2 regions of the Streptomyces sp. NPDC090499 genome follow, and region 2 is predicted to be linked to the other one. Evidence: riboswitches for the same ligand, from Rfam matches in the RefSeq annotation. Region 2 holds a riboswitch; the other holds the start of a gene.
What was found. Region 2 has a riboswitch for cyclic di-AMP ahead of ACIQVL_RS13665 (NlpC/P60 family protein). Riboswitches for the same ligand answer to the same signal wherever they lie in the genome.
Positions count from the first base shown of each region.

Region 1 (14,771 bases), on a different contig from region 2:
CACGACCGCGGACTGGCCGTTCGGCTCGACCCAGTACACCGGGCACAGCCGGGCCCACCAGTACATGGTGAACAGCAAGGAGACGCGCGGCGGTTACACGATCACCGTGGACCGCGACGCGTGGGACGCCCCGGTGGCGATCACGGGCTGAGCCGGGTCCGCAGGGGATCCGCACGGGATCAGTACCGCAAACCCTTCCGGAGGGTGGTGCGGCGGTGCCGGAAGTGCGTGTGAATCGTTGGTCGAATGGGTTGGCCAGAGCCTGCCCACTGCCTACCATCGATCACCGCAAGACTTTGTGCACCGTCGCACAATCTCCTCGGGAGGTCCCCCTTGCACCGCCGCCGTCGCACCGCGCTCCTCCTCTCCGCCGCGATCGCCGCCGCGGCCCCCTTCCTGACCGCCTGCGGCAGCGACGCGCACCCGGGCGCGGCGGCCGTCGTGGGCGGCCAGCGGATCACCGTCTCGCAGCTGGAGAACCGCGTGAACGAGGTGCGCCGGGCGCAGCGCGCCGCGGTGCCGGACGAGACGCAGTACCAGCAGGTCCTCGCCTCCACCAGCAGCCTCACCCGGGACACCCTGTACAACATGGTGCTCGACAAGGTGCTGCACCGGGCCGCCCAGGACGCGGGTGTCGACGTCACCCGTGCGGAGGTCGAGCAGATGCGCTCCGGCCTCGAACAGCAGGCCGGCGGTTCCGCGGCGCTGCAGACGGCATGGCTGCAGAAGTACGGCATCGCCCCCAAGCGGCTGGACGACAACCTCCGCTTCCAGGTGGAGGCCAAGAAGCTCGCCGAGGCCCTCGGTACCGACACCTCGCAGCCCGCCTTCTGGAAGGCCCTGGCCGGCGCCTCCAAGGAACTCCACGTCGACCTCAACCCGCGCTACGGCGCCTGGGACGTCCAGAAGAGCAGCCGGGTGGACGCCAAGACGCCGTGGGTACGGGAGGTCACCTCGGCCGGGACGCAGGTGTCGGCGTAGGGCAGGCCCGGGTCTCCGGGGTAGTCGCCTCCGCTGCGGTCATACGATCACTTGATCGCCCCCGCCCTGTGGACAAACCGCGAGGTGGGCGGCGGCGGTGCGTTACGTTCGGAGCGTGAACACCACCAGGCCCGAACCCACCACCCCGGACCCCTCTCCTGCGCCTGTGCCTGCGGTCGCCGACGTCGGCCGGGTCGTCCTGCTCACCACCAGCCACCGGGTCGCCCCCGGCCTGCTGTCCTGGCCCGCCTGGCAGGCGCTGCGGACGGCGGACCGCGTGCTGTGTGCGGACGGCGCGCATCCGCAGCTGCCGTACCTGCGGGAGGCCGGGACCGCCGTGGACGAGGCCGCCCCCACCGCCGAGGAGCTGGTCGACGCCTGCGCCGGCGGCCGGACCGTGGTGGTCGTGGCGACGGGCGAGGGCGAGTCCGCCCTCACCGACGGCCTGGCCCGTCTGGCCGGCTCCGGCCGGGTCCGGATGCCCGAGCTGGAGCTGCTCCCCGCCTCCTACGACCTGCCCGGCGCCCGCCTCCTCGACCTCGTCCAGGTCATGGACCGGATCCGCGCGGAGTGCCCCTGGTCGTCCCGGCAGACCCACCAGGGCCTCGCGAAGTACGGCATCGAGGAGGCCTACGAGCTCGTCGAGGCGATCGAGGAGGGCGACCGCGACGAACTCCGGGAGGAACTGGGCGACGTGCTCCTCCAGGTCGTCTTCCACGCGCGGATCGCGGAGGAGGACCCGGACGCCCCCTTCTCCGTCGACGACGTCGCGGGAGGCATCGTCGCCAAGCTCATCCACCGCCACCCGCACGTCTTCGGCGACGAGACCGCGTCGACGCCGGAGGAGGTCAAGGAGCACTGGCTGCGGACCAAGGCGGTGGAGAAGCGGCGCGAGTCGGTGACGGACGGGATACCCCTCGCGCAGCCGGGCCTCGCACTGGCGGCGAAGCTGGCCTCGCGGGTGCGCACGGCCGGTCTTGACGTGCCGCTGCCGCAGGCGCCGGGCATCGGGTACGAGCTGCTCGCCCTGGCGGCCCGTGCGGAGGCCGACGGCGTCGACCCGGAGGCCGCGCTGCGGGCGGCGGCCCGGTCCTACCGGGACGCGGTGCGCGCGGCGGAGGGAGTGGCGAAGTGACCGCCTCCGCCCCCGACCTGTTCACCTGGGAGTTCGCCGCCGACCCCTACCCCGCCTACGCCTGGCTGCGGGAGCACGAGCCGGTGCAGCGGACCCGGCTGCCCAGCGGGGTGGAGGCCTGGCTGGTCACGCGGTACGGGGATGCCAGGCAGGCACTGGCCGACCCGAGGCTCTCCAAGAACCCGGCGCACCACGACGAGCCCGCGCACGCCAAGGGGAAGACCGGTATCCCCGGGGAGCGCAAGGCCGAGCTGATGACGCATCTGCTGAACATCGACCCGCCGGACCACACCCGGCTGCGGCGGCTGGTGAGCAAGGCGTTCACCCCGCGCCGGGTGGCCGAGTTCGCGCCGCGGGTGCGGGAGCTGACCGACCGGCTCATCGACGGGTTCGCGGAGCGGGGCGAGGCCGACCTCATCCACGAGTTCGCCTTCCCGCTCCCCATCTACGCCATCTGCGACCTGCTCGGCGTCCCGCCCGAGGACCAGGACGACTTCCGGGACTGGGCCGGAATGATGATCCGGCACGGGGGCGGGCCGCGGGGCGGGGTCGCGCGGTCCGTGAAGAAGATGCGGGGGTATCTGGCCGAGCTGATCCACCGGAAGCGGGAGGCGCTGCCCGCCGAGGCCGGTCCCGGCGAGGACCTCATCTCGGGGCTCATCCGGGCCTCGGACCACGGGGAGCACCTCACCGAGAACGAGGCCGCGGCCATGGCGTTCATCCTGCTGTTCGCCGGCTTCGAGACCACCGTCAACCTGATCGGGAACGGCACGTACGCGCTGCTCACCCACCCCGGGCAGCGGGTGCGTCTGCAGGAGTCCCTGGCCGCCGGCGAGCGCGGGCTGCTGGAGACCGGTGTCGAGGAACTGCTCCGCTACGACGGGCCGGTGGAGCTGGCCACCTGGCGGTTCGCCACCGAGCCGGTCGTGCTCGGCGGGCAGCACATCGCGCCCGGCGACCCGGTCCTGGTCGTCCTGGCCGCGGCGGACCGGGACCCGGAGCGGTTCGCGGAGCCGGACACCCTCGACCTCGCCCGGCGGGACAACCAGCACCTCGGTTACGGCCACGGCATCCACTACTGCCTCGGCGCCCCGCTCGCCCGGCTGGAGGGCCAGACCGCGCTCGCCGGCCTCCTCGCCCGTCTTCCCGACCTGCGACTCGCGGTGGACGAGAGCGAGTTGCGGTGGCGCGGCGGGCTCATCATGCGCGGGCTGCGCACGCTCCCGGTGGAGTTCACGCCGACCGGCCGCTGAAGCCTCCACCTGCCCCTACGGGCAAAAGATGACCAGCGTTCAAGTCTGTGATCTTCACGTGATCTGCGCGGCATTAACTTGTGACAAGTGATCGTCTGCCGATACGTTCACCCATCAGCACGGCGCCCTTGCGGGACCCGCCGTGCCGGTCACCGCTGTCGCTCGAAAGGTTTCCGCATGCTCTCCGGGAACGGTCGTCACCGTCGCCCCCGCCAGGCTCCGGCACTCCTCGTCGCGGCCGGGGTGACCGGCTCCGCCATTGCCCTCCCCCTCCTCGGCGCGGTGAACGCCAGCGCGGCCGACGGCTCCACCTGGGACCAGGTGGCCGAGTGCGAGAGCGGCGGCTCCTGGAGCGCCGACAACGGCACTGGCTACTACGGCGGCCTCCAGATGTCCCTGGACGACTGGAGCAAGTACGGGGGCCTGGAGTACGCCAGTACGCCGGACCAGGCGAGCCGTTCGCAGCAGATCGCGGTCGCCGAGAAGATACTCGCCGACCAGGGCACCAAGCCCTGGCGGACGTGCGCGCTGATCGCTGGGCTCTCGTCCGACGACGCCTCGGTGAACGTCGACACGGGACTCGGCGGTTCGGATGATTCGTCCGGTTCCTCCGACTCGTCGGACTCGTCCTCCGGCCTGTCCGACTCGTCCTCCTCCGGTTCCGACTCCTCTTCGGGCACCGCGGACTCCGGGAGCGACTCCGCCACCCCCTCCCCGGGCGCAAGCACCGACAGCGACTCCAAGGCCGACACCTCCGGCAAATCCAGCAAGACGGACAAGTCGGAATCCTCCGGCTCCGATTCCGGCTCCGGCACCTCGAAGGCGAGTGAGAGTCCCGCCACTTCCGGGGCCGATGACTCGGACAATTCATGGCAGACCGGGGGGTCCTGGAGCCTGGTCGACACGGGGGCCGTCAGCGGCGGCGGCAAGCACCGCGGTGGCTCGGCGGACGAAAGCGTGACAAAGGGTCAGAGCGCCACCTCCTCCGGCCGGCACGCCTCCGACGGCGGCGGCACCTATACCGTCCACGACGGCGACACCCTCGCCTCCATCGCCGACTCCCTTGGCCTCGACGGCGGATGGCGCGCGCTCTACGACGCGAACAAGGCCGACATCGGCACCGACCCGAATGCCATCACCCCCGGTCAGACCCTGAAACTCGGCACCGAATAGGACGAAACGCGGCGGGAGTTGACGCCCCGCTTCGAGTTGAATGTCCGTTTTGGTGAAAGTGTGGGATGAGTCTCAGAAGCCCTGATCATCTTTGAAATTCACCTGATGGCCTGTTTACGGTCAAGGCCGCTCGTCACCACGAGCCCCGGCCGTCGCAACGCCGAGTCCTGCCAGCGGCCGCCCGGGAACAGTCGTCGCGTCATGCGCCGTAGGCAGGAGCGGGGGACCCAAGGTAAGTGCCGGGACCGGTAGTTGAGGCTGCCGATCCGGCTCGGGGTGAAGTCGCGCACCGACATGCGGTGTGCGGCCGGGCAACTCAACCGGCCCGAACCCGACAGCTCACCTCGCAGGCGTCGGTGAGGGGATCGATCCATGCTGTTCTCCGGCAAGGGCAAGCATCGCCGTCCGTCCAAGGCCGTCCGCGCCATCGCCGTCGCCGGTGTCACCGGCGTCGCCGTCGCCGCCCCGCTGATGGCGGCCGGCAGCGCCTCCGCCGCCACCGCCTCCGAGTGGGACACGGTCGCCCAGTGCGAGTCCGGCGGCAACTGGGCCATCAACACCGGCAACGGCTACTACGGCGGTCTGCAGTTCTCCGCCTCGACCTGGGCCGCGTACGGCGGTACGCAGTACGCCGCGCAGGCCAACCAGGCCACCAAGGCGCAGCAGATCACGATCGCCGAGAAGGTCCTCGCCGCCCAGGGCAAGGGTGCCTGGCCGGTCTGCGGCACGGGCCTGTCCGGCGCCACCTACACCGGCAGCAGCTCCAGCAGTTCCAGCTCGTCGAGCAGCAGCGCCGGCACGAGCACCCGCTCGACCGACACCCAGGCCGCCTCCCGCTCCGCCGAGCGTCCGGCCGCCAAGAAGACCGTCACCACCCCGACCGGCAAGAAGGTCAAGAAGGGCGACGGCGAGTACAAGGTCGTCAAGGGCGACACCCTCAGCTCGATCGCCGAGAAGCACAAGGTCAAGGGCGGCTGGCAGGCGCTGTTCAAGCTGAACAAGGACATCGTCGAGGACGCCGACTTCATCTACCCGGGCCAGCAGCTGCACCTGAAGTAGGGCACCTGACGCAGCCCGCGGGGCGGCCGCCGAAAGTACTAAGCGGTGCCCAGCTGAACCACAGCTCCCCCACAACCGTGGTCCCCATAGTGGAGACCACGTGAGGGTCACCCCCGTCCCCCACGGACCCCCGCCCCGGTGCGTTTTCCCCCGAACGCACCGGGGCGGGGTTTCTCTTTGCCGCCGCCGCCGCCGCCGCCCCGCCGCCCCGCCGCCCCGCCGCCCCGCCGCCCCGCCGTCCCCTTCTTGGCCCGCTCTTCTTCCGTTCTTCATCGGGACCCCCTTTGTTCCGCACGTGAACAATGAGTACCGTCTGTGTGTCCACGGGCCGGTCGGTCGTGCCGGCCGACGGCCCTTGGACGGTTAGGCTCTAGTCGCAAGGCTGAGCAAGGGCCGACGAGGCCCGCGTGCGCCCCGCACAACCAGCGTCACATCCCAAGAAGGAGATGCTCGTGCCGTCCATCGACGTCGTCGTAGCCCGGGAAATCCTGGACTCCCGAGGCAACCCCACGGTCGAGGTCGAGGTCGGCCTCGACGACGGCAGCACGGGTCGTGCCGCCGTCCCGTCCGGTGCCTCCACCGGTGCCTTCGAGGCCATCGAGCTCCGTGACGGCGACCCCAACCGCTACCAGGGCAAGGGCGTCGAGAAGGCCGTCCTCGCCGTCATCGAGCAGATCGGCCCGGAGCTGGTCGGCTACGACGCCACCGAGCAGCGCCTGATCGACCAGGCCATGTTCGACCTGGACGCCACCGACAACAAGGGCTCGCTGGGCGCCAACGCCATCCTCGGCGTCTCCCTCGCCGTCGCGCACGCCGCCTCCGAGGCGTCCGACCTGCCGCTGTTCCGCTACCTCGGCGGCCCGAACGCGCACCTGCTGCCCGTCCCGATGATGAACATCCTCAACGGCGGCTCGCACGCGGACTCCAACGTCGACATCCAGGAGTTCATGATCGCCCCGATCGGCGCGGAGTCCTTCTCCGAGGCGCTGCGCTGGGGTGCCGAGGTCTACCACACGCTGAAGAAGGTCCTGAAGGGCAAGGGCCTGGCCACCGGCCTCGGCGACGAGGGCGGCTTCGCCCCGAACCTGGAGTCGAACCGCGCCGCGCTCGACCTCATCCTGGAGGCCATCAAGCAGGCCGGTTACGTCCCCGGCGAGCAGATCGCGCTCGCGCTCGACGTCGCCGCGTCCGAGTTCTACAAGGACGGCAAGTACGAGTTCGAGGGCAAGTCCCGCTCGGCCGCCGAGATGACCGAGTACTACGAGGAGCTCGTCGCCGCCTACCCGCTGGTCTCCATCGAGGACCCGCTGTTCGAGGACGACTGGGCCGGCTGGAAGGTCCTCACCGACAAGCTCGGCGACAAGGTGCAGATCGTCGGCGACGACCTGTTCGTCACCAACCCGGAGCGCCTCGCCCGCGGCATCGAGGAGGGCACCGCCAACGCCCTGCTGGTGAAGGTGAACCAGATCGGTTCGCTCACCGAGACCCTGGACGCCGTCGAGCTCGCCCAGCGCAACGGCTTCAAGTGCATGATGTCGCACCGCTCCGGCGAGACCGAGGACGTCACCATCGCCGACCTCGCCGTCGCCACCAACTGCGGCCAGATCAAGACCGGCGCCCCGGCCCGCTCCGAGCGCGTCGCCAAGTACAACCAGCTGCTGCGCATCGAGGAGATCCTCGACGACGCGGCGGTGTACGCGGGCCGCAGCGCCTTCCCGCGCTTCAAGGGCTGAGCCCGCTAGAGGGTAAGGCTTAGCCAGTCGTACGTACGTCCCCGTACCCGGTCCCGTACCGTGTCCGGGGACGTACGCACGTATCAGGGCGACCAGGGAGGCGGGGACATGGCCGCGAAGGACCGGGACCGGTTCTCCACCGCGACCAGGCTCAAGCTGCTCGGCGAGCAGACGGCGGCCCGGGTCTACCGCTCCCAGACCAGGCGCCAGGCCCGCCGCTCCCGGCTCACCGGCCGCGCCGCGCTGCTCGCGATCGTGCTGTGCACGATGGTCGTCGCGCTCGCCTATCCGATGCGGCAGTACGTCTCCCAGGGCGCCGAGATCTCCGACCTCGAACGGCAGCAGGAGCAGGCCAGGCAGCGGGTCGAGCAGCTGCGGGACCTCAAGGCGCGGTGGCAGGACGACGCGTACGCCGAGCAGCAGATCCGCGAGCGGCTGCACTACGTGATGCCGGGGGAGACCGGGTTCGTGGTCATCGACCCCGGTGCCGCCAGGCAGGCGCACGCCTACCTCGGGGCGGCCGACCGGCCCTGGTACGCGAACGTCTGGGACGGCGTCGACAAGTCCGACGCGTCCGACCAGTGAACCGACAGAAAGCCACGCAGAACACAGTCATGCAAACGCCACCGCCCTCCACCCCGCGCACCGAGCCGACCGACGCGGACGTCGAGGCCTTCAAGCAGCAGCTCGGCCGGCCGCCGCGCGGGCTGCGGGCGATCGCGCACCGGTGCCCGTGCGGGCAGCCGGACGTCGTGGAGACCGCGCCGCGGCTGCCGGACGGGACGCCCTTCCCGACGCTGTACTACCTGACCTGCCCGAAGGCCGCGTCCGCGATCGGGACCCTCGAGGCCAACGGCGTCATGAAGGAGATGACGGCACGGCTGGAGAGCGACCCGGAGCTGGCGGCGGCGTACCGGGCCGCGCACGAGGACTACATCGCGCGCCGCGACGAGATCGAGGAGCTCACGGGCTTCCCGAGCGCGGGCGGGATGCCGGACCGCGTGAAGTGCCTCCACGTCCTGGTGGCCCACTCGCTGGCCGCCGGACCCGGCGTGAACCCGCTCGGCGACGAGGCGATCGCCATGCTGCCGGAGTGGTGGGCCAAGGGGACGTGCGTGGTGCCCTCGGCCGAGCACTGACCGCCGGACACGCCGCCGTCCCGGGGCCCCCGGACCCCCGGGCCCCCGGACCCCCGGGCCCCCGGGCCCCCGGGGCCCTCGCCCACCCACCACCCGACTCGGTCCGCCGAGCAGGTGCCGCCCGGCTCGGTTCGGTCTGCCGACAAGCCACGAACAGACAAGGAACCCACCGCCATGACCCGCGTCGCCGCCATCGATTGCGGTACCAACTCCATCCGCCTCCTCGTCGCCGACGCGGACCCGGAGACCGGGGAGCTCGTCGATCTGGACCGGCGGATGGTGATCGTGAGGCTCGGGCAGGGGGTGGACCGGACCGGGCGGCTGGCGCCGGAGGCGCTGCAGCGGACGTTCGCGGCCTGCCGGGAGTACGCGGCGGTCATCAAGGAGTACGGGGCGGAGCGGCTGCGGTTCGTGGCCACCTCCGCCTCCCGGGACGCCCAGAACCGGGACGAGTTCGTGCGCGGTGTGCTGGACATCCTCGGTGTCGAGCCGGAGGTGATCAGCGGCGACCAGGAGGCCGAGTTCTCCTTCACGGGGGCGACCAGGGAGCTGACCGGGCGCGAGGACCTCGCAAAGCCGTTCCTCGTCGTGGACATCGGCGGCGGGTCGACCGAGTTCGTGGTCGGCGAGGAGCACGTGCGGGCCGCGCGGTCCGTGGACGTCGGGTGCGTGCGGATGACCGAGCGGCACCTCGTGCACGAGGGGCACGTCAGCGACCCGCCCACCGAGGCCGAGACCGCCGCCATGCGGGCCGACATCGAGCGCGCCCTCGACCTCGCGGAGGAGACCGTACCGCTGCGCGAGGCGCGGACCCTCGTCGGTCTGGCCGGGTCCGTGACGACCCTCTCCGCCATCCACCAGGACCTGCAGGAGTACGACTCCGCCGCCATCCACCACTCCCGCATCCCCTACGCCCGGGTCCGGGAGATCACCGAGCGGCTGCTGCGCTCGACGCACGCCGAGCGGGCGGCGATCCCCTCCATGCACCCCGGGCGCGTCGACGTCATCGGCGCCGGCGCCCTCGTCCTCCTGTCGATCATGGAACGGGTGGGTGCCGAGGAGGTCGTGGTGAGCGAGCACGACATTCTGGACGGCATCGCCTGGTCCGTCGCCTGACCCACAGGTCGGCGTGATCCATCCTCGGATGAGCATGCGAATCGACGGGTGAGCGTCCCGAACGGCCTGTGACACGCCGTGCCACGACACCCTGGCGGAAAACTTCGTGAAGTTCTTCACAAGGAATTCGGTGCAGGTGGGGGGTCCGGCGGGAGCTCTTGGGCCGTTCGGGGGCTCAACAGGCCCGAGCGCGTGCTCAGGAGAGCGATCCGGGGGTGTTCCGGGAGGTGCTCGTGAGGGTGACATCGGGTGCCCTCACGGTGCCCCCGGAAGCCTGGAGAGGCAGCTCACGCGGCATTGACAACGGGTCGTATCGGAAGTGGGTTCCCGCTGTTGACCATGACCTGTGTCACGTGGGCGGCGGAGTGTAGCACGACCCCTGTGGAAGCTTGTGAAGGGGCGCACGAGCGGCCCCCCTGAGGCGGGTGGATACTCGATGCCATGAGCACCACGGAGCGTCCCAGGATCCTCGTAGTAGGCGGTGGGTACGTAGGCCTGTACGCAGCTCGGCGCATCCTCAAGAAGATGCGCTACGGCGAGGCGACCGTCACGGTCGTCGACCCCCGGTCGTACATGACCTACCAGCCCTTCCTCCCCGAAGCCGCCGCCGGCAGCATCTCCCCTCGGCACGTCGTCGTCCCGCTGCGACGCGTGCTGCCGAAGGCGGAGGTCCTCACCGGCCGGGTCACCACCATCGACCAGGACCGCAAGGTCGCCACGATCGCGCCGCTCGTCGGCGAGGCGTACGAGCTGCCTTTCGACTACCTCGTCATCGCGCTCGGCGCGGTCTCCCGCACCTTCCCGATCCCCGGCCTCGCCGAGCAGGGCATCGGCATGAAGGGCATCGAGGAGTCCATCGGCCTGCGCAACCACGTCCTCGAGCAGCTGGACAAGGCCGACTCGACGACCGACGAGGAGATCCGCCGCAAGGCGCTCACCTTCGTCTTCATCGGCGGCGGCTTCGCGGGCGCGGAGACCATCGGCGAGGTCGAGGACATGGCCCGCGACGCGGCGAAGTACTACAAGAACGTGTCCCGCGAGGACATGCGCTTCGTCCTCGTCGACGCCGCCGACAAGATCCTGCCCGAGGTCGGCCCCAAGCTCGGCCTGTACGGCAAGGAGCACCTGGAGAGCCGCGGTGTGGAGATCTACCTCTCCACCTCGATGGACTCCTGCGTCGACGGCCACGTGGTGCTGAAGAACGGCCTGGAGGTCGACTCCAACACGATCGTGTGGACGGCCGGCGTGAAGCCGAACCCGGCGCTCGCCCGCTTCGGTCTGCCGCTCGGCCCCCGCGGCCACGTCGACACCGCGCCGACCCTCCAGGTGCAGGGCACCGACTACATCTGGGCCGCGGGCGACAACGCCCAGGTGCCGGACGTCGCCGCCCGCAAGGCCGGCGTCGAGAACGCCTGGTGCCCGCCGAACGCGCAGCACGCGCTGCGTCAGGCCAAGGTCCTCGGCGACAACGTGGTCTCCGGCATGCGGGGCTTCCCGCAGAAGGAGTACAGCCACGCCAACAAGGGCGCGGTCGCCGGTCTGGGTCTGCACAAGGGCGTCGCGATGATCGTCCTGGGCAAGACGAAGATCAAGGTCAAGGGCCGTCTGGCCTGGTACATGCACCGCGGCTACCACGGTCTGGCCATGCCGACCTGGAACCGCAAGATCCGCATCTTCGCCGACTGGACGCTCGGCATGTTCCTCAAGCGCGAGGTCGTGTCCCTGGGTGCCATGGAGAACCCCCGCGAGGAGTTCTACGAGGCCGCCAAGCCCGCTCCGGTCGCCGCCCCGAAGTCCGAGGAGAAGGCCAAGGCCTCCTGACCCCGGTCCCCGGTCGCGGAACCAGCTGAAGCAAACTGAACCAACCGAAGGGCCTCCCGCCATCCGTGGTGCGGGAGGCCCTTCGGCGTTCCCGGGCGGCCCCGGGAGCCCGCGCAACTACATGCTGGCTACATCTTTTTTGCCCACTCGTAACTCCTTTGCGGGACTGCGCTGCTGCCCTCACGGTGTTTACGTGGTAACCGGCATCCGGGATCGATGTCTTGGAGGTGTGCGCCATGGCCGAAGCCGCGTCGCGGCTGAGGAGTGTTGCCGAGCAGGTGCTGGGAGCCCCGCTCCCGGTACGGCTGCGGGCCTGGGACGGATCGGAGGCCGGGCCGCCGGGCGCGCCGACGCTCGTCGTGCGCAACCGCCGTGCCCTGCGCCGCATGTTGTTCAAGCCGGGCGAACTGGGCCTGGCCCGCGCCTGGGTCGCCGGCGACCTGGACATCGAGGGCGACCTCTACGGCGCCCTCGCGGTGATGTCCGGGCTGATCTGGGAGCGCGACGAGGACGGCCGTACCCTCGCGCAGGCGCTGCGCGACCCCGCCGTACGGGCCGCCGTCCGGGAGTTGGTGAAGCTCGCCGGGCCGCCCGTCCCGCCCGCCCCGCCCCGCGAGGAGGTGCGCAGACGGAGCCATCTGCACACCCGCCGCAGCGACAGACAGGCCATCAGCCACCACTACGACGTGGGGAACGACTTCTACGAGCTCGTCCTCGGGCCGTCGATGGTGTACTCGTGCGCCTACTGGGAGGCCGACGGGACCCTGGAGACCGCCCAGCGCGACAAGCTGGAACTCGTCTGCGCCAAGCTCGGCCTGAGACCCGGTCAGCGGCTGCTCGACGTCGGCTGCGGCTGGGGCTCCATGGCGATCCACGCGGCCCGCGAGCACGGCGTGAGCGTCGTCGGGGTCACCCTCTCCCAGGAGCAGGCCGCGTTCGCCCGTAAACGGGTCGCGGACGAGGGTCTGACGGACCGGGTGGAGATCAGGGTCCAGGACTACCGGGACGTCCGGGACGGGCCGTACGACGCGATCTCGTCGATCGGGATGGCGGAGCACGTCGGGGCCGAACGGTACCTGGAGTACGCGCAGGAGCTGTACCGGCTCCTCAAGCCCGGCGGGCGGCTGCTCAACCACCAGATCGCGCGGCGGCCGCAGCGCGACGAGTCGGCCTACCACGTCGACGAGTTCATCGACGCCTACGTCTTCCCGGACGGCGAGCTCGCCCCGCTCGGCACCACCGTCACCCAGCTGGAGCGGGCCGGGTTCGAGGTGCGGGACGTGGAGTCCATCCGCGAGCACTACGCCCGCACCCTGCGCCGCTGGGTGGTCAACCTGGAGGCCGAGTGGCCGCGGGCCATGCGGCTGACCAGTCCGGGCCGGGCCCGCGTCTGGCGGCTCTACATGGCCGCCTCCGCCCTCGCCTTCGAACACAACCGCATCGGCGTCAACCAGGTGCTGGCCGTCCGGACCCCGGAGTCCGGCGCCTCCGGGCTGCCGCTGCGCACCCGTACCTGGAACACCTGACACCTGGACAACCGACGGCACGCGAAAGGGGCCCCACGCTCGCCGTGGGGCCCCTTCGCCGTACCCGGTGCCGTGCGCTGCCCGCTACTCGGCCTTGATCGCCGCCAGCACGTTCAGCTTCGCCGCGCGGCGGGCCGGCCACAGGGCCGCCAGGACGCCGACCGTGCCGGCCAGCAGCAGGAAGACCGCCATCCGGGTCCAGGGCAGCACCAGTTCGTACGTCGGCATCCGTGAGCCGACCAGCCGGCCGGCCGCCCAGCCGAAGAACACGCCCAGGCCGAGGCCCAGCACCCCGCCGAAGAGGGAGATGACCAGGGACTCCAGGCGGACCATCCGCTTGACCGCCTTGCGGTCCAGGCCGATCGCGCGGAGCATGCCGATCTCCTGGGAGCGTTCGAACACCGACATGGCCAGGGTGTTGATGACACCCAGGACCGCGACGATCACCGCCATCGCGAGCAGGCCGTAGACCATGTTCAGGATCAGCGTGAACGCCTGTGCGATGGAGTCGGACAGGTCCTGCTTGTCCTGGACCTTGATCGCCGGGTTGGAGCCGAGCGCCTTCTCCAGCTTGTCCTTGGTCGCACTGGACGCGCCGTCCGCCGTCTTGACCATGACCTGCATGTCGGCGGGGTCGGTCACGTGCGGGGTGAGCGTGGCGCTGTCGAGCATGATCCCGTTGACCACCTGGTTGCCCTGGTAGACCCCGGCGACCGTCAGCTGCTGCGACTTCCCGTCCTCGTAGTGGACGGTGAAGACGGAACCGGCCTTCCAGCCGTGCTGCTTGGCGGTGTCGTCGTCCACGGTGACGTCCGAGCCGCCGACCCTGAAGGTGCCGCTGTCCACCGTGAGGTCGGTGAGCTTCCCGATCGACGATCCGTCGACGCCGGTCAGGAACTCGGTCTCGCCGTCGATCCGGGAGGCCGCGTTGCTGAGCGGGCTGGAGTCGGTCACGCCGTCGGTGGCCGCGACCTTCTTGGCGACGTCGGGGGAGAGGGCGTTGCCGTTGGCCATCGAGACGATGTAGTCGGCGCGGATCGCCGAGCTCGCCATCTTGTCGATCGACTTCTGCAGGCTGCCCGCCATCACCGTCATGCCGGTGATCAGGGTCAGGCCGATCATCAGCGCGGAGGCGGTGGCGGCGGTACGGCGCGGGTTGCGCACCGAGTTCTGGCGGGCGAGCTTGCCGGAGACGCCGAACCCGCGCAGCAGCGGGGCCGCCGCCGCGATCAGCGGACGGGACAGCAGCGGGGTCAGGACGAAGACGCCGATGATGAGCAGGACCGCGCCGAGGCCCATCGGGGCCTGGCCGTCGCTGCCGCTCATCGTGGTCGCCGCCAGGATCACCACCACGCCGGCCGCCGAGAACAGGGCGCCGATCGTGTTGCGCAGCACCAGCGACTTGGTGGTCGGGGCGGCGTGCAGGGCGCTCATCGCGGCCACCGGCGGGATCTTCGCGGCGCGGCGGCCGGGCAGCCAGGCGGCCAGCATGGTGATGACGACGCCGACCGCGAGGGCGGCGGCCACCGTGCCGGGGCTGACGACCAGGGGGCCGCCCGGGACGGTCGCGCCGAACGAGCCCAGCAGCGAGCGCAGTCCGGCGCCGATGCCGATACCGGCGACCAGACCGGTGACGCCGGCCACCGCGCCGACCACGAACGCCTCGATCAGCACCGAACGGGTGACCTGGCGGCGGGAGGCGCCCACCGCGCGCAGCAGCGCCAGCTCCTTGGTGCGCTGGGCGACCAGCATGGTGAAGGTGTTGGCGATGATGAACGTGCCGACGAACAGGGCGATGCCGGCGAAGACCAGCAGGCCCGAGCGCAGGCCGCTCA
Region 1 is NZ_JBIVXP010000011.1:216,744-231,514, forward strand. It holds partial or broken gene ACIQVL_RS34290 (glycoside hydrolase domain-containing protein) at 1-151, shown strand, start outside; gene ACIQVL_RS34295 (SurA N-terminal domain-containing protein) at 334-981, shown strand; gene ACIQVL_RS34300 (nucleoside triphosphate pyrophosphohydrolase) at 1,097-2,116, shown strand; gene ACIQVL_RS34305 (cytochrome P450) at 2,113-3,369, shown strand; gene ACIQVL_RS34310 (transglycosylase family protein) at 3,547-4,542, shown strand; cyclic di-AMP (ydaO/yuaA leader) riboswitch at 4,737-4,910, shown strand; gene ACIQVL_RS34315 (transglycosylase family protein) at 4,915-5,601, shown strand; gene eno (phosphopyruvate hydratase) at 6,048-7,334, shown strand; gene ACIQVL_RS34325 (septum formation initiator family protein) at 7,443-7,919, shown strand; gene ACIQVL_RS34330 (DUF501 domain-containing protein) at 7,949-8,473, shown strand; gene ACIQVL_RS34335 (exopolyphosphatase) at 8,648-9,589, shown strand; gene ACIQVL_RS34340 (NAD(P)/FAD-dependent oxidoreductase) at 10,031-11,410, shown strand; gene ACIQVL_RS34345 (class I SAM-dependent methyltransferase) at 11,647-12,936, shown strand; gene ACIQVL_RS34350 (ABC transporter permease) at 13,021-14,771, opposite strand, start outside.
Region 1: it holds a riboswitch for cyclic di-AMP, as region 2 does, so the genes downstream of both, ACIQVL_RS34315 (transglycosylase family protein) here and ACIQVL_RS13665 (NlpC/P60 family protein) in region 2, are expected to answer to the same signal.

Region 2 (14,771 bases):
ATGCAGGGCTCCGCCGCGCACATCGGCGCGGTGCTCCAGGCGGCTCTCGCCGTGCTCGTCGGCATCACGCTGCTCGCCGGTCCGTATCTGGTCCGGATGACCCAGGACCTCTCCGAGGAGCGGTTGATGCGCATCCGCGCCCAGGAGCGTGCCGAGGTCGCGGCCCATGTCCATGACTCGGTGCTGCACACCCTCACCCTGATCCAGCGCAACGCGGAGAACGCGGGCGAGGTGCGCCGTCTCGCCCGCGCCCAGGAGCGCGACCTGCGCACCTGGCTCTACAAGCCCGAGGGCACCGGCAAGGACGAGGCCGACGAACCCGCCACCCTCGCCGACGCGGTCCGGCGCAACGCGGCCGAGGTGGAGGACAAGCACGGCGTGCCCATAGAGGTCGTCGTGGTCGGGGACTGCCCGCTCGACGAACGGACGGGCGCGCAGATGCAGGCCGCGCGCGAGGCGATGGTCAACGCGGCCAAGTACGGTGGCGAGGGCGGCGCCGTCCAGGTCTACGCCGAAGTCGAGGGAAGGACGGTCTTCGTGTCCGTCCGCGACCGCGGTCCCGGCTTCGACCTCGACTCGATACCCGCCGACCGCATGGGTGTCAGAGAATCGGTCATCGGCCGTATGGAACGCCACGGCGGCACCGCACGGCTGCGGTCCGTGCCGGGCGGCGGCACGGAGGTCGAGCTGGAGATGGAGAGGGCGGAGAAGACGTCATGAGCGACGCGACCGAGGCGAACGGCCCGGCGGAAGGCGCGGGTCAGTCCGGGCGTCGGGTGCGTGTGGTCCTCGTCGACGACCACCGGATGTTCCGGACGGGCGTCCAGGCCGAGATCGGCGAGACCGAGCAGACCGGCGTCGAGGTGGTCGGCGAGGCGGCCGACGTCGACCAGGCGGTCTCGGTGATCACCGCGACCCGGCCCGAGGTGGTCCTCCTCGATGTGCATCTGCCGGGCGGCGGCGGGGTCGAAGTGCTGCGCCGGTGCGCCCCGTTGACGGCGGACGCCGAGCGGCCGGTGCGTTTCCTCGCGCTGTCCGTGTCGGACGCGGCCGAGGACGTGATCGGTGTGATCCGGGGCGGCGCCCGGGGCTACGTCACCAAGACGATCACCGGCACCGACCTGGTCGACTCGATCTTCCGGGTCCAGGAGGGCGACGCCGTCTTCTCGCCGCGGCTCGCCGGGTTCGTCCTGGACGCCTTCGCCTCCACGGACGCCCCGCCGGTCGACGAGGACCTCGACCGCCTCACCCAGCGCGAGCGCGAGGTTCTGCGCCTCATCGCCCGCGGCTACGCGTACAAGGAGATCGCCAAACAGCTGTTCATCTCCGTGAAGACGGTCGAGTCCCATGTCTCGGCGGTGCTGCGGAAGCTGCAGCTGTCGAACCGGCACGAGCTGACCCGCTGGGCGACGGCACGCCGCCTGGTCTGAGGCCCGTGCCCCCGGCCGGTCCGCCGGTGCGCCGGTGCGCCGGTCCGTGGCGCCCGGCCGGCCGTCGGCGGCCGCTCAGACGACCCGCGTCGCCCCCGCGAACGGCATCTCGTCGATCGGGGCGATCCGTACCGGCGCCGACGGGTTGGGTGCGTGGATCATCTGGCCGTCGCCGATGTAGATGCCGACGTGGCTGATGCCCGAGTAGAAGAACACCAGGTCGCCCGGCTGGAGTTCGGAGCGGGAGACGCGGCGGCCGGCGTTGATCTGGGCGTAGGTGGTGCGGGGGATGGAGACTCCGGCGGAGCGGTAGGCGGCCTGGGCGAGTCCCGAGCAGTCGAAGGCGTCGGGGCCGGTCGCGCCCCAGACGTAGGGGCTGCCGAGCTTCGCGTAGGCGTAGGCCACGGCGGCCGCGGCGCGCGAGTCGGTGGCGGCGACGCTGCCGGCGGTCAGCGGGGCGCGGGCGTCCGCCGCGGAGCGTGAGGCGCGTGCGGTGGTGCCGTCCGCCGTGACCGCCGACCGCTGCTGCGGTGACAGCCGGTCCAGCAGCTGCCGCGCCTCGTCCAGTTTGCCGGTGACGGCGCTCTTCTCGCGCTTCAGCTCGGCCTGCCGGGACCGCAGCGCCGTCAGCTCGACATGTGCCGCACCCCGCAACTGCTCGATGTCCCGCAGCTGTTGCCGTACCCGTGTCACCGCACCGGCCTGCCGGTCGCCGGCCCGCTCGGCGATGGCCGCGTCGTCCAGGTACCGGTCGGGATCGCTGGACAGCGCCAGCTGCCAGGCCGGATCGATGCCGCCGTCGCGGTACTGCGCGGCCGCCACGAGCCCGAGCGCGTCCCGGGCGGAGTTGAGCTTCTGCTGCGCGCGGGCGGTCTCGTCCTGGAGCGACGTCAGCCGCCGCTGGGCCGTGTCGGCCTTGTCCTTCGCCCCGTCGTACTTCTGGGTGGCCTCCTCGGCCTCCTGGTACAGCTGGTCCACCTTGGCCTTCACCTGGGCCGGTGTCAGTTGCGGCTCGGCGTTTCCGGTCCCTTCGAAGGCCGTCGCGGTGGCCGCGCCCGCCAGGGCGAGGGTGACGGCCGTGCGGGCCGTGCTGCCGCCTAGCGAGCGCTGTCGGGGCCTGCGGTGCGCTGCCACCTGGAGTGTCCCGTCCTTTCGTACGACCGCCGTCTCGTCCGCAGGCACGCCGGGGGGCGTCCGTACGGCCGCGGGGGAGTGCGGAGCGTGTCCGGCGGCGGCCCGCACAGGGGGAACGGGCCGCCGCAGGACCTTCTCGGCGGTGGTGTCCGACTGCCGCCCCTGGCCCGGGCGGCGGTGGGGAGTCGGTCACCTGGGGGAGGACGCTAGGCCCGGGTGTGTCGGCCCGGTAACGCGATGCGCGGAATTGGCGTGACCGGATCGTTGCCCGACGGTATGTGAACGGGATTCCGGTCCGGAGACGTCGGCTTCTCGGGGTGGGATGACCGAAGCGGCGGTTCCGGGGCTGATCAGGGACGCGGGGTGCTATGGCGTGCATATATGCGGGGCGGCGGGTGCCGGGGGAGGGGGCGGTGGCCGGTGCCCCGTACGGGCCTGATTAGGCTCCGGGGCCATGGACGTACTCATCCATCTCTTCGTCGGCCTGCACATCATCGGCATCGCCGCGCTCCTCGGCGGTTTCCTCACCCAGATGAAGGCGATGGGCCAGGGCACGGCCCGGTTCGTCCCCGGGATGCTGCACGGCGCGTTCACCATGCTCGCGACCGGCGTGATCCTGGTCGGCCTCAACGAGGCCGACGACCACCACGTCAACACGATCAAGATCGGCGTGAAGCTCGCCCTGCTGATCGTGATCCTCGGGCTCGTCTACGTGAAACGGGACGACGAGAAGGTCGAGAAGGGTGCCTTCGGCCTGGTCGGTCTGCTCACGGTGGTGAACATCTTCATCGCCGTGCTCTGGACCTGAGCCGTCCTGTGGACCTGAGCCGTCCTGCGGACGACCCGATCCCCGGCACCCTCAGCGGGCCTTCGTGAGTGCGGCACGGGCGCTCGCCGCCGCACCGGCCGCCACCGCCAGCCAGGCCGCCACCGTCACCCACACCAGCACCCGCCCCGGCCACCTCAGCCAGGCGCCGCCGACGGCGGCCGCGACCGACAGCGTCGCCGTCGCCGTCATCCCCATGGGGAACACCGTCGCCCAGCGGCGCACGTCGTAACGGAGCCGGGGCCGTGCCACCTCCGCGGCCAGCAGGACGACGTACCAGGCCAGGTCCAGGACCAGCAGCGCCACCGTCACCGTGCGCAGGACGCCCCGGTCGTCGTCGTTCCAGAGGTACAGCCGCGCACTGTCGGCGGCCAGCAGTCCCGCCCCGGCCAGCGCCGAGATCGCGAGCGCGCCGCCCGCCACCCACTGGTCACCGGGCCCCCGGGTGATCTGCCGCCACTCGAACCGGGGCACCGCGAGCCCGTACATCGCCAGCCCCAGCCAGAACAGGACCAGCGAGAGGTGCGCGAGCCATGCCGTGGTCAGGGCCGCCGCCAGCGTCGCGCCCAGCACGGCTGGCCCCTGCGTGGCCACGCAGGCCAGGAACACCGCGCCGGGCATCCTCGGCCTCCAGTGCCGTACGACGAGGACCAGCAGCGGTGGCCACAGCACCGCCGACAGCGCCAGCAGGGCCTCGGCGAGGGTCTGCCACCCGAGCGCCGAGAACCGTGTCCCCAGCACCGCCGTCGCCGCCACCGCGGTGAGCGCGCCCGGCGTTCGCGCCTGTTCCGCCCACTGCCGGCGATCGCGCACCAGCCGTACGACGAAGTCCGCGGCCAGCGCCACCCACATCGCGCCGGCCACCGCCAGCGCCACCCTGGACACGGTCTCCGCGCCGACCAGGTGCAGCCCCACCGACATGATGCCGGTGGCCATCACGGCGGCCCCGGCCGCGGGCGGACGCTGCGCCCACCAGGCGCGGAGAGGTGACATGCCGGATATGTCCCTGATGCTAGGGAGAGCCGGCCGCGGTGCGGGCGGGGCACGCGCGCGTGCGGCCCGAAAACCGCGCCGGACGCGCGAACGTACGGTCGCGGCGGACAGGAGTGCCAGGGGGCTTCGGCAGGAGGCCGGGGTTGCGTGACGGCGGGCGGGCGCCGTGGTGTGTGCGGGCCGGCGGAGGGAAGCGGGTGGGGGCGCCCGAGAGGTGACGGGCGCCCCGCGGGGTCAGGCCGGGCGCACCACGCTGTGGATGATCGACTCGCCGCCGTAGTAGATCGACTCCTCGCGGACGTAGGCGCCGGGCTTGGGGGCGTGGATCATCATGCCGTTGCCGATGTAGATGCCGACGTGGCTGACGTCGTCGTAGAAGAAGACCAGGTCGCCGGGCTCGGCGTCGGCCAGGGAGACGGTGGTGCCGGCGTTCACCTGGTCGTAGGTGGTGCGGGGCAGGGAGACGCCCGCGGCCTTCCAGGCGGCCTGGGAGAGCCCGGAGCAGTCGTAGGAGCCGGGGCCGGTGGCGCCCCAGACGTACGGCTTGCCGATCTGTGCGCGGGCGAAGGCGATCGCCTTGGCTGCCTTCGTGGCGTAGGCGGAGTCCGAGCCGGAGCCGGAACTGGAGCCGGAAGAGGAGCCCGAGCCGGAAGAGGAGCCGCTCGACGCAGAGGACGACGACGCCGCCTGTTCGGCCGCCGCGGCCTGCTGCTTCGCCAGCTCCGCCGCCTTGCGGTCCGCCGCCTCCTGCTGCTGCTTCTCGATCGCCGCCAGCCGGGCCTTCTCCGCGGCCGTCAGCTGGGACAGCAGCTCCCGCGCGGAGGCCAGCTTCGTCTGCACGGTGGTCTTGGCGGTCTTGAGGTCGTCCTGCGTCTCGGTGAGCGTCTCGAGGCTCTGGGAGGCCTCCTGCCGCTTCTTCATGGTCGCGGACTGCTCGGTGACGTAGTCGTCGACCGCGCCCTTCTGGCGCGAGGTCAGGCGGCTCATCAACTGGTCCTGGTCGAAGTAGTCCTGGGGACTGTCCGCGAGCAGGAAGGTCGCCGTGTCGGGGACGCTCGCCCCGGTCCGGTACTGGGCCGCCGCGAACGAACCCAGTTCCTCACGCGCCTTGTTGAGCCGGTCGGTGCGCCGGGCGACGTCGTCGAGCAGGGTGTCGACCTGCTTGCGCTGCTTGCCGGTCCGCTCCTTGGCCGCGTTGTACTTCTCGGTCGCCGACTCCGCCTGCCGGTACAGGGAGTCGACCTTCTTCTCGACCTCCTCCAGGCTCGGCTTGCCGTCGTCGGAGGGCGCGGCCTCGGCCGTCTGGGAGAACAGGGCCATGGACGTGAGGGCGGCGGTGGCCAGGGCGGGGGTGCGTATGCCTGCCGCGCGTGTTCCTGACGGCCGGGACTTGCGGTGCGACGCCAACGGGGGCGACTCCTTCCAATGTTCCGCCTACCGAGTTAGCTGTCGGGTTCGGGCGGGTGGTTCGGAAGGGTTGCCCTACGGTCCGTTCCCCCGGTGGGGAGTCGGGACCGATTCACCCCAAGGTCGGTGTGGGTCCCCGGCTCCGGGTGCGCGGCGGCACTCCGGACTCGGCGGAGGCCGTGCGGCCCGGCGATGTTCGCCGGTGGGGGTCGTACGGCCTGCCCGGCACGCTAGCCAACTCGTGTGGTCCCTGTGAAGTTTGATGTGCGATATGCCCGATACATTTTCGTGACCTTGGCGTTGCGGCGTATCTGGGTGGGGCGATTCGGAACGTTATGGGCGACTTGCCTGGTGGTGTCGGAAGGTTCGAGGTGAGTGTTCGCGGCTGCGGGACGCGCGTCGACCTGCCGTGACGGAGTGGATCTGTTCGGTCACCGGGGCGAGTTTTCGGGGCGGCGGCCGGTTGTCGGTGGGGCGCCCTAGACTCGGAGAGCGATGAGCAGCCTCTTTGACGACAGCTTCCTGGCGAGCCTCCAGGCCCCCCGCGGCCATGACGAGGAACCTCCGCCGCCGCCCGAGGACGAGCACGCTCCGGAGCCGGTTCCGGACGATCTGTTCGGCGGGAAGTTCGACGTGCCCCCGGACCGGGACACCTACTACCGCGACGGCGCAGCCCGCCCGGCCCTGGACACGGCCGCGCTCCTGGAGGGGCTGAACGACAACCAGCGGGCAGCCGTCGTGCACGCCGGCTCACCGCTGCTCATCGTGGCCGGCGCCGGTTCCGGCAAGACGCGTGTGCTCACCCACCGCATCGCCCATCTGCTCGGCGCACGCCAGGTGCACCCGGGCCAGATCCTCGCGATCACCTTCACCAACAAGGCCGCGGGCGAGATGAAGGAGCGCGTCGAGCACCTCGTCGGCCCGCGGGCGAACGCGATGTGGGTGATGACCTTCCACAGCGCCTGCGTGCGGATCCTGCGCCGGGAGAGCAAGAAGCTCGGCTTCACCTCCTCCTTCTCGATCTACGACGCCGCCGACTCCAAGCGCCTGATGGCCCTGGTCTGCCGCGACCTGGACCTCGACCCCAAGCGGTTCCCGCCGAAGTCGTTCAGCGCCCAGGTGAGCAACCTCAAGAACGAGCTGGTCGACGAGGAGGACTTCGCCGCCCGCGCCAGCGACGGCTTCGAGAAGACCCTCGCCCAGGCCTACGCCCTCTACCAGTCGCGGCTGCGCGAGGCGAACGCCCTCGACTTCGACGACCTGATCATGACGACGGTCAACCTGCTGCGCGCCTTCCCGGACGTCGCCGAGCACTACCGCCGCCGCTTCCGGCACGTCCTGGTCGACGAGTACCAGGACACCAACCACGCCCAGTACGCCCTCGTGCGCGAACTGGTCGGCACCGGTGTCCGCGCCGACGGCACCGACACCCCGCCCGGCGAGCACGACCTGCCCCCCGCCGAACTCTGCGTCGTGGGTGACGCCGACCAGTCGATCTACGCCTTCCGGGGCGCCACGATCCGCAACATCCTCCAGTTCGAGGAGGACTACCCGAACGCGACGACGATCCTCCTGGAGCAGAACTACCGCTCCACGCAGACGATCCTCTCCGCCGCCAACGCGGTCATCGAGCGCAACGAGTCCCGCCGCCCGAAGAACCTGTGGACCAATGCGGGCGCGGGCGCGCAGATCACCGGCTACGTCGCCGACACCGAGCACGACGAGGCGCAGTTCGTCGCCGAGGAGATAGACCGTCTGACGGACGCGGGCGAGGCGAAGGCGGGCGATGTCGCCGTCTTCTACCGCACCAACGCGCAGTCCCGTGTCTTCGAGGAGATCTTCATCCGGGTCGGCCTGCCCTACAAGGTGGTCGGCGGCGTCCGCTTCTACGAGCGCAAGGAGGTCCGGGACGTCCTGGCGTACCTGCGGGTGCTGGCCAACCCGGAGGACTCCGTGCCGCTCCGGCGCATCCTCAACGTCCCCAAGCGCGGCATCGGCGACCGCGCGGAGGCGATGATCGACGCCCTCGCCCAGCGCGAGAAGATCAGCTTCCCGCAGGCGCTCAAGCGGGTCGACGAGGCGTACGGCATGGCCGCGCGGTCGACGAACGCGGTCAAGCGGTTCAACACGCTGATGGAGGACCTCCGCACGGTCGTGGAGTCCGGCGCCGGACCCGCCACAGTCCTGGAGGCGATCTACGAACGCACCGGATACCTCGCCGAGTTGCAGAACTCCACGGACCCGCAGGACGAGACCCGCATCGAGAACCTCCAGGAACTCGCCTCCGTGGCCCTGGAGTTCGAGCAGGAGTCCGGCGAGGGCGAGCAGACCGGCGGCCTCGCCGACTTCCTGGAGCGGGTGGCCCTGGTCGCCGACTCCGACCAGATCCCCGACGACGACGAGAACGGCGACGGCGTCATCACCCTGATGACCCTGCACACCGCCAAGGGCCTCGAATTCCCGGTGGTGTTCCTGACCGGCATGGAGGACGGCGTCTTCCCGCACATGCGCGCCCTCGGCCAGACCAAGGAGCTGGAGGAGGAACGGCGGCTCGCCTACGTCGGCATCACGCGTGCGCGGGAGCGGCTGTACCTCACGCGGTCGGCGATGCGCAGCGCCTGGGGCCAGCCGTCGTACAACCCGCCCTCGCGCTTCCTGGAGGAGATTCCCGGCGCGTATCTGGAGTGGAAGCGGACCGGGGCGATGGCGCCGGTCTCCTCCGGGCCCGCCGCGGGCGTGGCGGCCTCGCTCTCCTCGACCCGCTCGCGCTCCTCGGCGTCGGGCGCGTCCGGCTTCGCCACCCGGCGGACCTCGGAGAAGCCGGTGGTGTCGCTGGCGGTCGGCGACCGCGTCACCCACGACCAGTTCGGGCTCGGCACAGTCGTCGCGGTGAAGGGCACGGGCGGCAACGCGGAGGCGACGATCGACTTCGGCGACGACAAGCCGAAGCGGCTGCTGCTGCGGTACGCGCCGGTGGAGAAGCTCTAGCTGTTCTGTCCATAGAGGTTGGTGACGGACGGCACGGCTAGGTGGTCTTGAACGAGTGAGGGCCTTCCGGCTTCGGTGTGGATTGCGACATCTCCACCGAGTACCGAGAAGGCCCTCTTGCCCCACCGTAGTGCACCTCTGACCGAGACCGGCCGTCTGCGCCTGGCCCGCCGCGGCGGGGCCCCACGCCTGCCGGCCGGATCAGGTCGGGTCGAGCCCGTGGCTGCGCAGCCACGGCAGCGGGTCTATGGCGGCGCCGCCGGCCGGCCGCACCTCGAAGTGCAGGTGCGGTCCTGTCGAGTTCCCGGAGTTCCCGGAGTACGCGATCGGGTCGCCGGCCTTCACCGTCGTACCGGCGGCGACGCGGTACGACGAGAGGTGGCAGTACCACGTCTCCGTGCCGTCCTTCGCCGTCACGATCATCATGTTGCCGTAGGCGCTGTTCCACTTGGTGGAGACGACGCCGTCGGTCGCGGCCATCACCGTGGTGCCGTAGGAGACGGGGAAGTCGATGCCCGTGTGGACGGACATCCAGTTGACACCGGCCTGGCCGAAATAGGCGCTGAGCCCTCTCTGCGTGACCGGAAGCGCGTACTTGGGGCGCAGCCGCTCCTTGCGGGCCGCCTCCGCCGCCGCCTTCTTCTTCTCGGTCTCCTGCTGGGTCTTGAGGTCGATGCGCTCCTGCGTCCGGCTGGCCCGGTCGGCGAAGTCGTCGGCGCCCGCCGAGAGCGTCCTCAGCTGGGCGTCCAGCTTGCTGTTGGCGGCGGACGGCTTCACCGACTGCGCGTCGGAGGCCGAGGCCGTGGTGTCCTTGCCGTCGTCGGTCAGGCTGTTGACGGAGGCGGCCGCGATCCCGGCGACCCCCATCACGCACACGGAGGGCACCGCGACGGTCAGCAGCGCGGACCGCTTGGGAGGCGTACGGCGACGGGAACGCGCCCCCGCGCGGGAGCCGGCGCGAGTCGCCGGCGGCGCGGCCGGGGTGACCTCTTCCTGGTCCTCCAGCAGTGGCGTTACTGCAGGCAGTTCGCCGGTCGCGGTCAACTCCGCGCCGTCCGAAGAGTCCGCCGCGGACTCCGCGAACCCGTCGTGCCCGCCGTACTCCGCGTACTGGCCGTGCTCCACTTGCTCCCCGAAGTCCCCGTACGGCTCGTGCTGCTGCGCGTGCTCGGACTCGTGCTCGGGGGCGTGCGCCGGGGTGCCGTCGGAGTTCCACTGCGTGGCGTCGTACACGCCGGTGTCGAACGCCTGGGTGCCCCACTCCCACTGCTGGGTCGCACCGGCCATGCCCGACTGCTCGGGCTGCAGCCAGGCGTTCGCGTCCCACTGGCCGCTGGCGTCGGGGGCCGTCCCCTGTGCCGGGACGGTCCACGCGGTGCTGTCGTAGGCACCGGAGTCGTAGGCGGCATGGTGCTGGGCCGCGTACGGGTCGTAGTTCGGTGTCTGGCCGCCGGCGGTCTGCCACTGCGTGGCGTCGTAGGCACCGGTGGCCTGGCCCTCGCCGGGGAGGCTGCCGAAGAGCGGGTCGCTGTGGAACGCGGTACCGGTCGCGGTGTGGTCGCTGTACGTGGTGAAGTCGCCGTACTGGGCTTCCTGGGTGCCGTACGACGCGTAGTGCGCCGGGTCGGCGTCGGAAGCCGGGGCCGGGGTGGTCATGGTCCCCGACGGGTGACGGTCGTTCACCAACTTCTCTTTCGCCTCGACAACAGGGGCTGCCAGAGCAGTGCGGCGACTGTACCCGGCGGTATGCGGGCGCGACAATCTTCAACAGGTTTCGCTGTTTCGGGAAACGGGCATTCGGCCGTGTTTCGGGGGACGGCGGGCGCGGGTTTGGCTTTGTGTTCGATGATTGTTCGAGGCGAGTGGGGGTCCCCGGAGGTCTCCGGGGACCCCGCCAGCTCCCGAACGGGCGCTCCGGCGCGCCCTCAGGCCACCGTCAGACCGCCGGCGATCCGCTCCTCCGGGTGCGTTTCGTCGAGGGCCTGTCGTATACCGGTCGCGACCGCCGGATGGACGGGCAGGGCGAGGTGGCCGATGCCGGTCACCCGCACGTTCGTCGTCAGGAGGTCCGGGTGGTCGACGCGGGCCGTCTCCACCGGCTCCATCAGTGAGTCGAGGTCGCTCCAGAAACTCACGAACCGGGTACGGCAGCCCGGCGCGGGCCGGGCCAGCTCCTCGATGACCGCCGAGCCGGGGCGCATCTGCCGCACGATCGGGTGCGCGTCCGCCAGCGGCGCCACCCGGGTGCCGGAATGCGGGGTGCCGAGCGTCACCAGCGTGCGGACGCGCAGGTCACCGCCGAGGCGCTGGACGTAGTAGCGCGCTATCAGCCCGCCGAGGCTGTGCCCGACGATGTCGACCCGGCCGCTGCCGGTGCGCTCGCAGATCTCCTCGATGTGCCGGCCGAGCAGCTCGGCGGCGGTGCGGATGTCGCAGGTCAGCGGCGAGTAGTTGAGTGACTCGACGCGCTGGCCGCCGTGCTGGGCGAGGGTGCGGCGCAGCAGGACGAAGACCGAGCGGTTGTCGATGAAGCCGTGCAGCAGCACGACCGGCGGAGCCGCCCGGACCGGCAGCCGGGCCGTTCCGTCGGGCTCCGCGGGCGGCGCGGGCGGTACCGCCGGGCGGCGCTCCGGGGTGAGGCCGGTCGGGTAGAGCAGCAGATGCCCGGCCAGGATCGCGGCCTCCAGGGCGGTCGACTTCAGGAGGGCCAGCGAGAGGCCGGCGAGTCTGCTGGGCAGGAAGCGGCGGCAGAACGGGAGAAAGGGCTCCAGCAGTACCTCGGTGACCTTCATCGGCCGACCTCCTGTCGGCACGCCGAGGACAGCTCCGTCCCCCGTGTGCCCTCATGGGGATGCCGGGGCGGAGGCTGCGGGGGTGGCGGGGTGCGACGACGTGCCGCGTCGCGCGCTCCTGCCGTCCCCGCGGACCACGCTGCGGCTCCCTGACGTGTCCCGCTGTGTGTGATTTCCCCCTCTGTAACCTCCGCGAAACTGCCGGTTGCGGGATGCTGGAGATAACGTTCGTTCACTTGAGGTGGGTGGCGGAACGCGCCGAATGTGCGGTACTTCTCGGTACGCATGGATGTTGGCGTGTTCGTTTCGTGGTCATGGAGGCAGTGATGGGTGTGGCAGCCGGTCCGATCCGTGTGGTGGTGGCCAAACCGGGGCTCGACGGCCACGACCGCGGGGCCAAGGTCATCGCGCGGGCGCTGCGCGACGGGGGCATGGAGGTCATCTACACCGGGCTCCACCAGACGCCGGAGCAGATCGTCGACACGGCCATCCAGGAGGACGCCGACGCCATCGGCCTCTCCATCCTCTCCGGCGCCCACAACACCCTGTTCGCCGCGGTCATCGACCTCCTCAAGGAGCGTGACGCCGAGGACATCCTCGTCTTCGGCGGCGGCATCATCCCCGAGGACGACATCGCCCCCCTCAAGGAGAAGGGCGTCGCGGCGATCTTCACGCCGGGGGCGACGACGTCGTCGATCGTGGAGTGGGTCCGGGAGAACGTGCGGCAGCCGACCGAGGCGTAGGCCGCGTCCGCGGGGGGCTGACTTCGGCGTGCGGGTCGTGGGCCGGCCGCGCGCCGGTGGGGACCGGCCGCGCAGTTCCTCCCCCAGCCTTCGGCCGGGTTCGGTCGGGGGTGCCCCCGGCGCCCCTGGCGGGCCGCCATCGCTCGCCTTTCTACGAGGCGCGCTCGTCGAGTTCCGAGAGCATCGCCGCCCGCAGCCTCAGTGTCGTCACCAGGCGCTGGAACGCCTCTGCCCAGTAGCCGCCGGCTCCCGGTGAGGCGTCCTCACGGTCGTCCGGTATCGCGAGGAGGGCGTCCAGGCGGCCGGCTTCCGCGGGGTCCAGGCAGCGCTCGGCAAGCCCCATCACCCCGCTGAAGCTCCACGGGTAACTTCCCGCGTCCCGCGCGATGTTGAGGGCGTCCACCACGGACCCGCCGAGTGGCGCGGACCAGGGCACGGCGCACACACCGAGCAGCTGGAACGCCTCCGACAGGCCGTGTGCCGCGATGAAGCCGGCCACCCAGCCGGCCCGCTCCCCGCCCGCCAGCGTGCCCAGCAGCTTGGCCCGCTCGGCCAGGGACACCGCGCCCGGACCACCCGCTTCCGGTGCCCCCGGCACCCCGAGCAGCGCTCGTGCCCATGCGGCGTCCCGCTGCCGTACGGCGGCCCGGCACCAGGCCGCGTGCAGCTCGCCCTGCCAGCCGTCCGCCACCGTCAGCGCCACGATCTCCTGAGGCGTCCGGCCGCCGAGCCGGGCCGGCCAGGTGGAGAGCGGGGCCGCCTCCACCAACTGTCCCAGCCACCAGGAGCGTTCGCCGCGTCCGGTCGGCGGTCTGGCCACGACGCCGTCGCGCTCCATGCCCGGGTCGCACTCCGGCGGTGCCTCCACCGCGATCACCGGACCGTCCCCGGTGTGATCGACCGCCACGCACGCCCCGGCCCGCACCGCCATCCGCCCGGCGAGCGCCGAGCCGGGCAGCGCGGACAGCAGCTCGGCCGCCGTCGTCCGCACGTTGCGGCTGCGGTCCGACAGCGCCTGCTCCAGGAACGGCTCGTCCCCGGCGGCCAGTCCGGTGCGCAGCGAGTCGAGGAACATCAGCCGGTCCTCGGCCCGCTCCGTCGCCCAGGTCCCGGCCAGCAGCTCGCGCGCCGCCTCGGGCCCTCGGGCCCGCAGCGCGGCCAGCAGCGCGACCCGCTCGGCGAACAGCCCCTCCTGCCACAACTGCCGTATCCCGTCGGTGTCCTCGGGGTCAGGCAGGGTCGCGCCCCCGCCCGGGGCCGCGCGCAGGGCGAACCGCCAGTCCTGGTTGAGCCGGGCCAGCCACAGGGCGCGCGGTCCCGCGAAGGCCAGCGCGGCGGGCCGCAGGTCGGTACGGCCCCGGGCCGCGTCCAGCAGCGCGGGCAGCGTCTGCGGGGGCGCGGCGAACCCGCGCGCGTTGGCCGCCGCGAGCCACTGCGGCAGCAGCTCCATCAGGTCGGGCGAGGTGCCCCGGCGGCCGCCGGTCGCGGTGCCGGGGCGGTCGGACAGCAGCATCGCCAGTCTGCGTGCCGCGGCGGCCGGCAGCGCGGGGCGCGGGTCCCCGGGGGCCGGTTCGGGGCGGCGCGCGGCCGGTGCCGGACGCAGCCCGGCCCGCCGTCGTACGGTCGCCACGGCCGCCTCGTCCAGCAGGGCCACCGGGGCCTCGCGCCGCGGCCCGCCGGTCGCGGGCGGCCGCCGGTCCGTGCCCAGCAGGGCCGCGGTGACGAGATCCTCCCAAGCGGTCACGGGGTTCCCCTTCCACGAGATCCAGGAGTTCCGAGAGATGCAGGAGTTCCGAGAGATGCAGGAGTTCCGAGAGTTCTGTGCGTTCCGAGAGTTCTAAGTGCTCTGTGTGTTCCGAGGGTTCTGTGAGTTCTGTGAGCCGGTGCCGGTGCCGGTGCCGGTGCGGGAGCGGGTGTCGGCCGGGTCAGCACAGCGGTACCGCCTCGCCGGTCTCCTGCGGCCAGGCCGTCAGTGGGGTGAAGCCGCGGTGACCGCACTCGCCGAAGACCGTGACCGGGGCGCCGCCCGAGAGCGCGACCAGCCGCCACAGCCCCGGACCGGAACGGGCGCCCGGCGTCAGGGGCAGCGCCGACTCGCCCTCGGCGTCCGCCAGTTGCCAGGAGTCGCCGTCCGGGACCGGCACGACCCGGTCGAGTGTCACCGGCACCGATTCCAGCCACGGGTCCTCGCGCAGTGCCTCCCCGTACCGGGCCGCCGCCTGTGCCGTCGGTACGCCCGGCGGCCGCGCCGAGGAGGGCGCGGGTGCGGCGAACCGCTCGCCCAGCGCCGCCCGGTGCTGCCCCGAGCCCGGATAGGCGGACAGCTCCGCGTCCAGGGCGAGCCCGACAGGCAGCGCCGGCTCGGGAGCACGGCCTGCCGCACCGTAGGAGAGGAGCAGCGCCGTACGGCCCGAATCGGTGCCGTGCAGCCAGATCCGGCGGGTCGTCAGCTTGGCGT
Region 2 is NZ_JBIVXP010000003.1:358,368-373,138, reverse strand. It holds gene ACIQVL_RS13690 (PspC domain-containing protein) at 1-720, shown strand, start outside; gene ACIQVL_RS13685 (LuxR C-terminal-related transcriptional regulator) at 717-1,430, shown strand; gene ACIQVL_RS13680 (NlpC/P60 family protein) at 1,506-2,564, opposite strand; gene ACIQVL_RS13675 (hypothetical protein) at 3,019-3,372, shown strand; gene ACIQVL_RS13670 (tellurite resistance/C4-dicarboxylate transporter family protein) at 3,424-4,383, opposite strand; gene ACIQVL_RS13665 (NlpC/P60 family protein) at 4,618-5,790, opposite strand; cyclic di-AMP (ydaO/yuaA leader) riboswitch at 5,798-5,973, opposite strand; gene pcrA (DNA helicase PcrA) at 6,286-8,778, shown strand; gene ACIQVL_RS13655 (M23 family metallopeptidase) at 8,980-10,461, opposite strand; gene ACIQVL_RS13650 (esterase/lipase family protein) at 10,704-11,570, opposite strand; gene ACIQVL_RS13645 (cobalamin B12-binding domain-containing protein) at 11,897-12,313, shown strand; gene ACIQVL_RS13640 (DUF5691 domain-containing protein) at 12,465-14,057, opposite strand; gene ACIQVL_RS13635 (SWIM zinc finger family protein) at 14,239-14,771, opposite strand, start outside.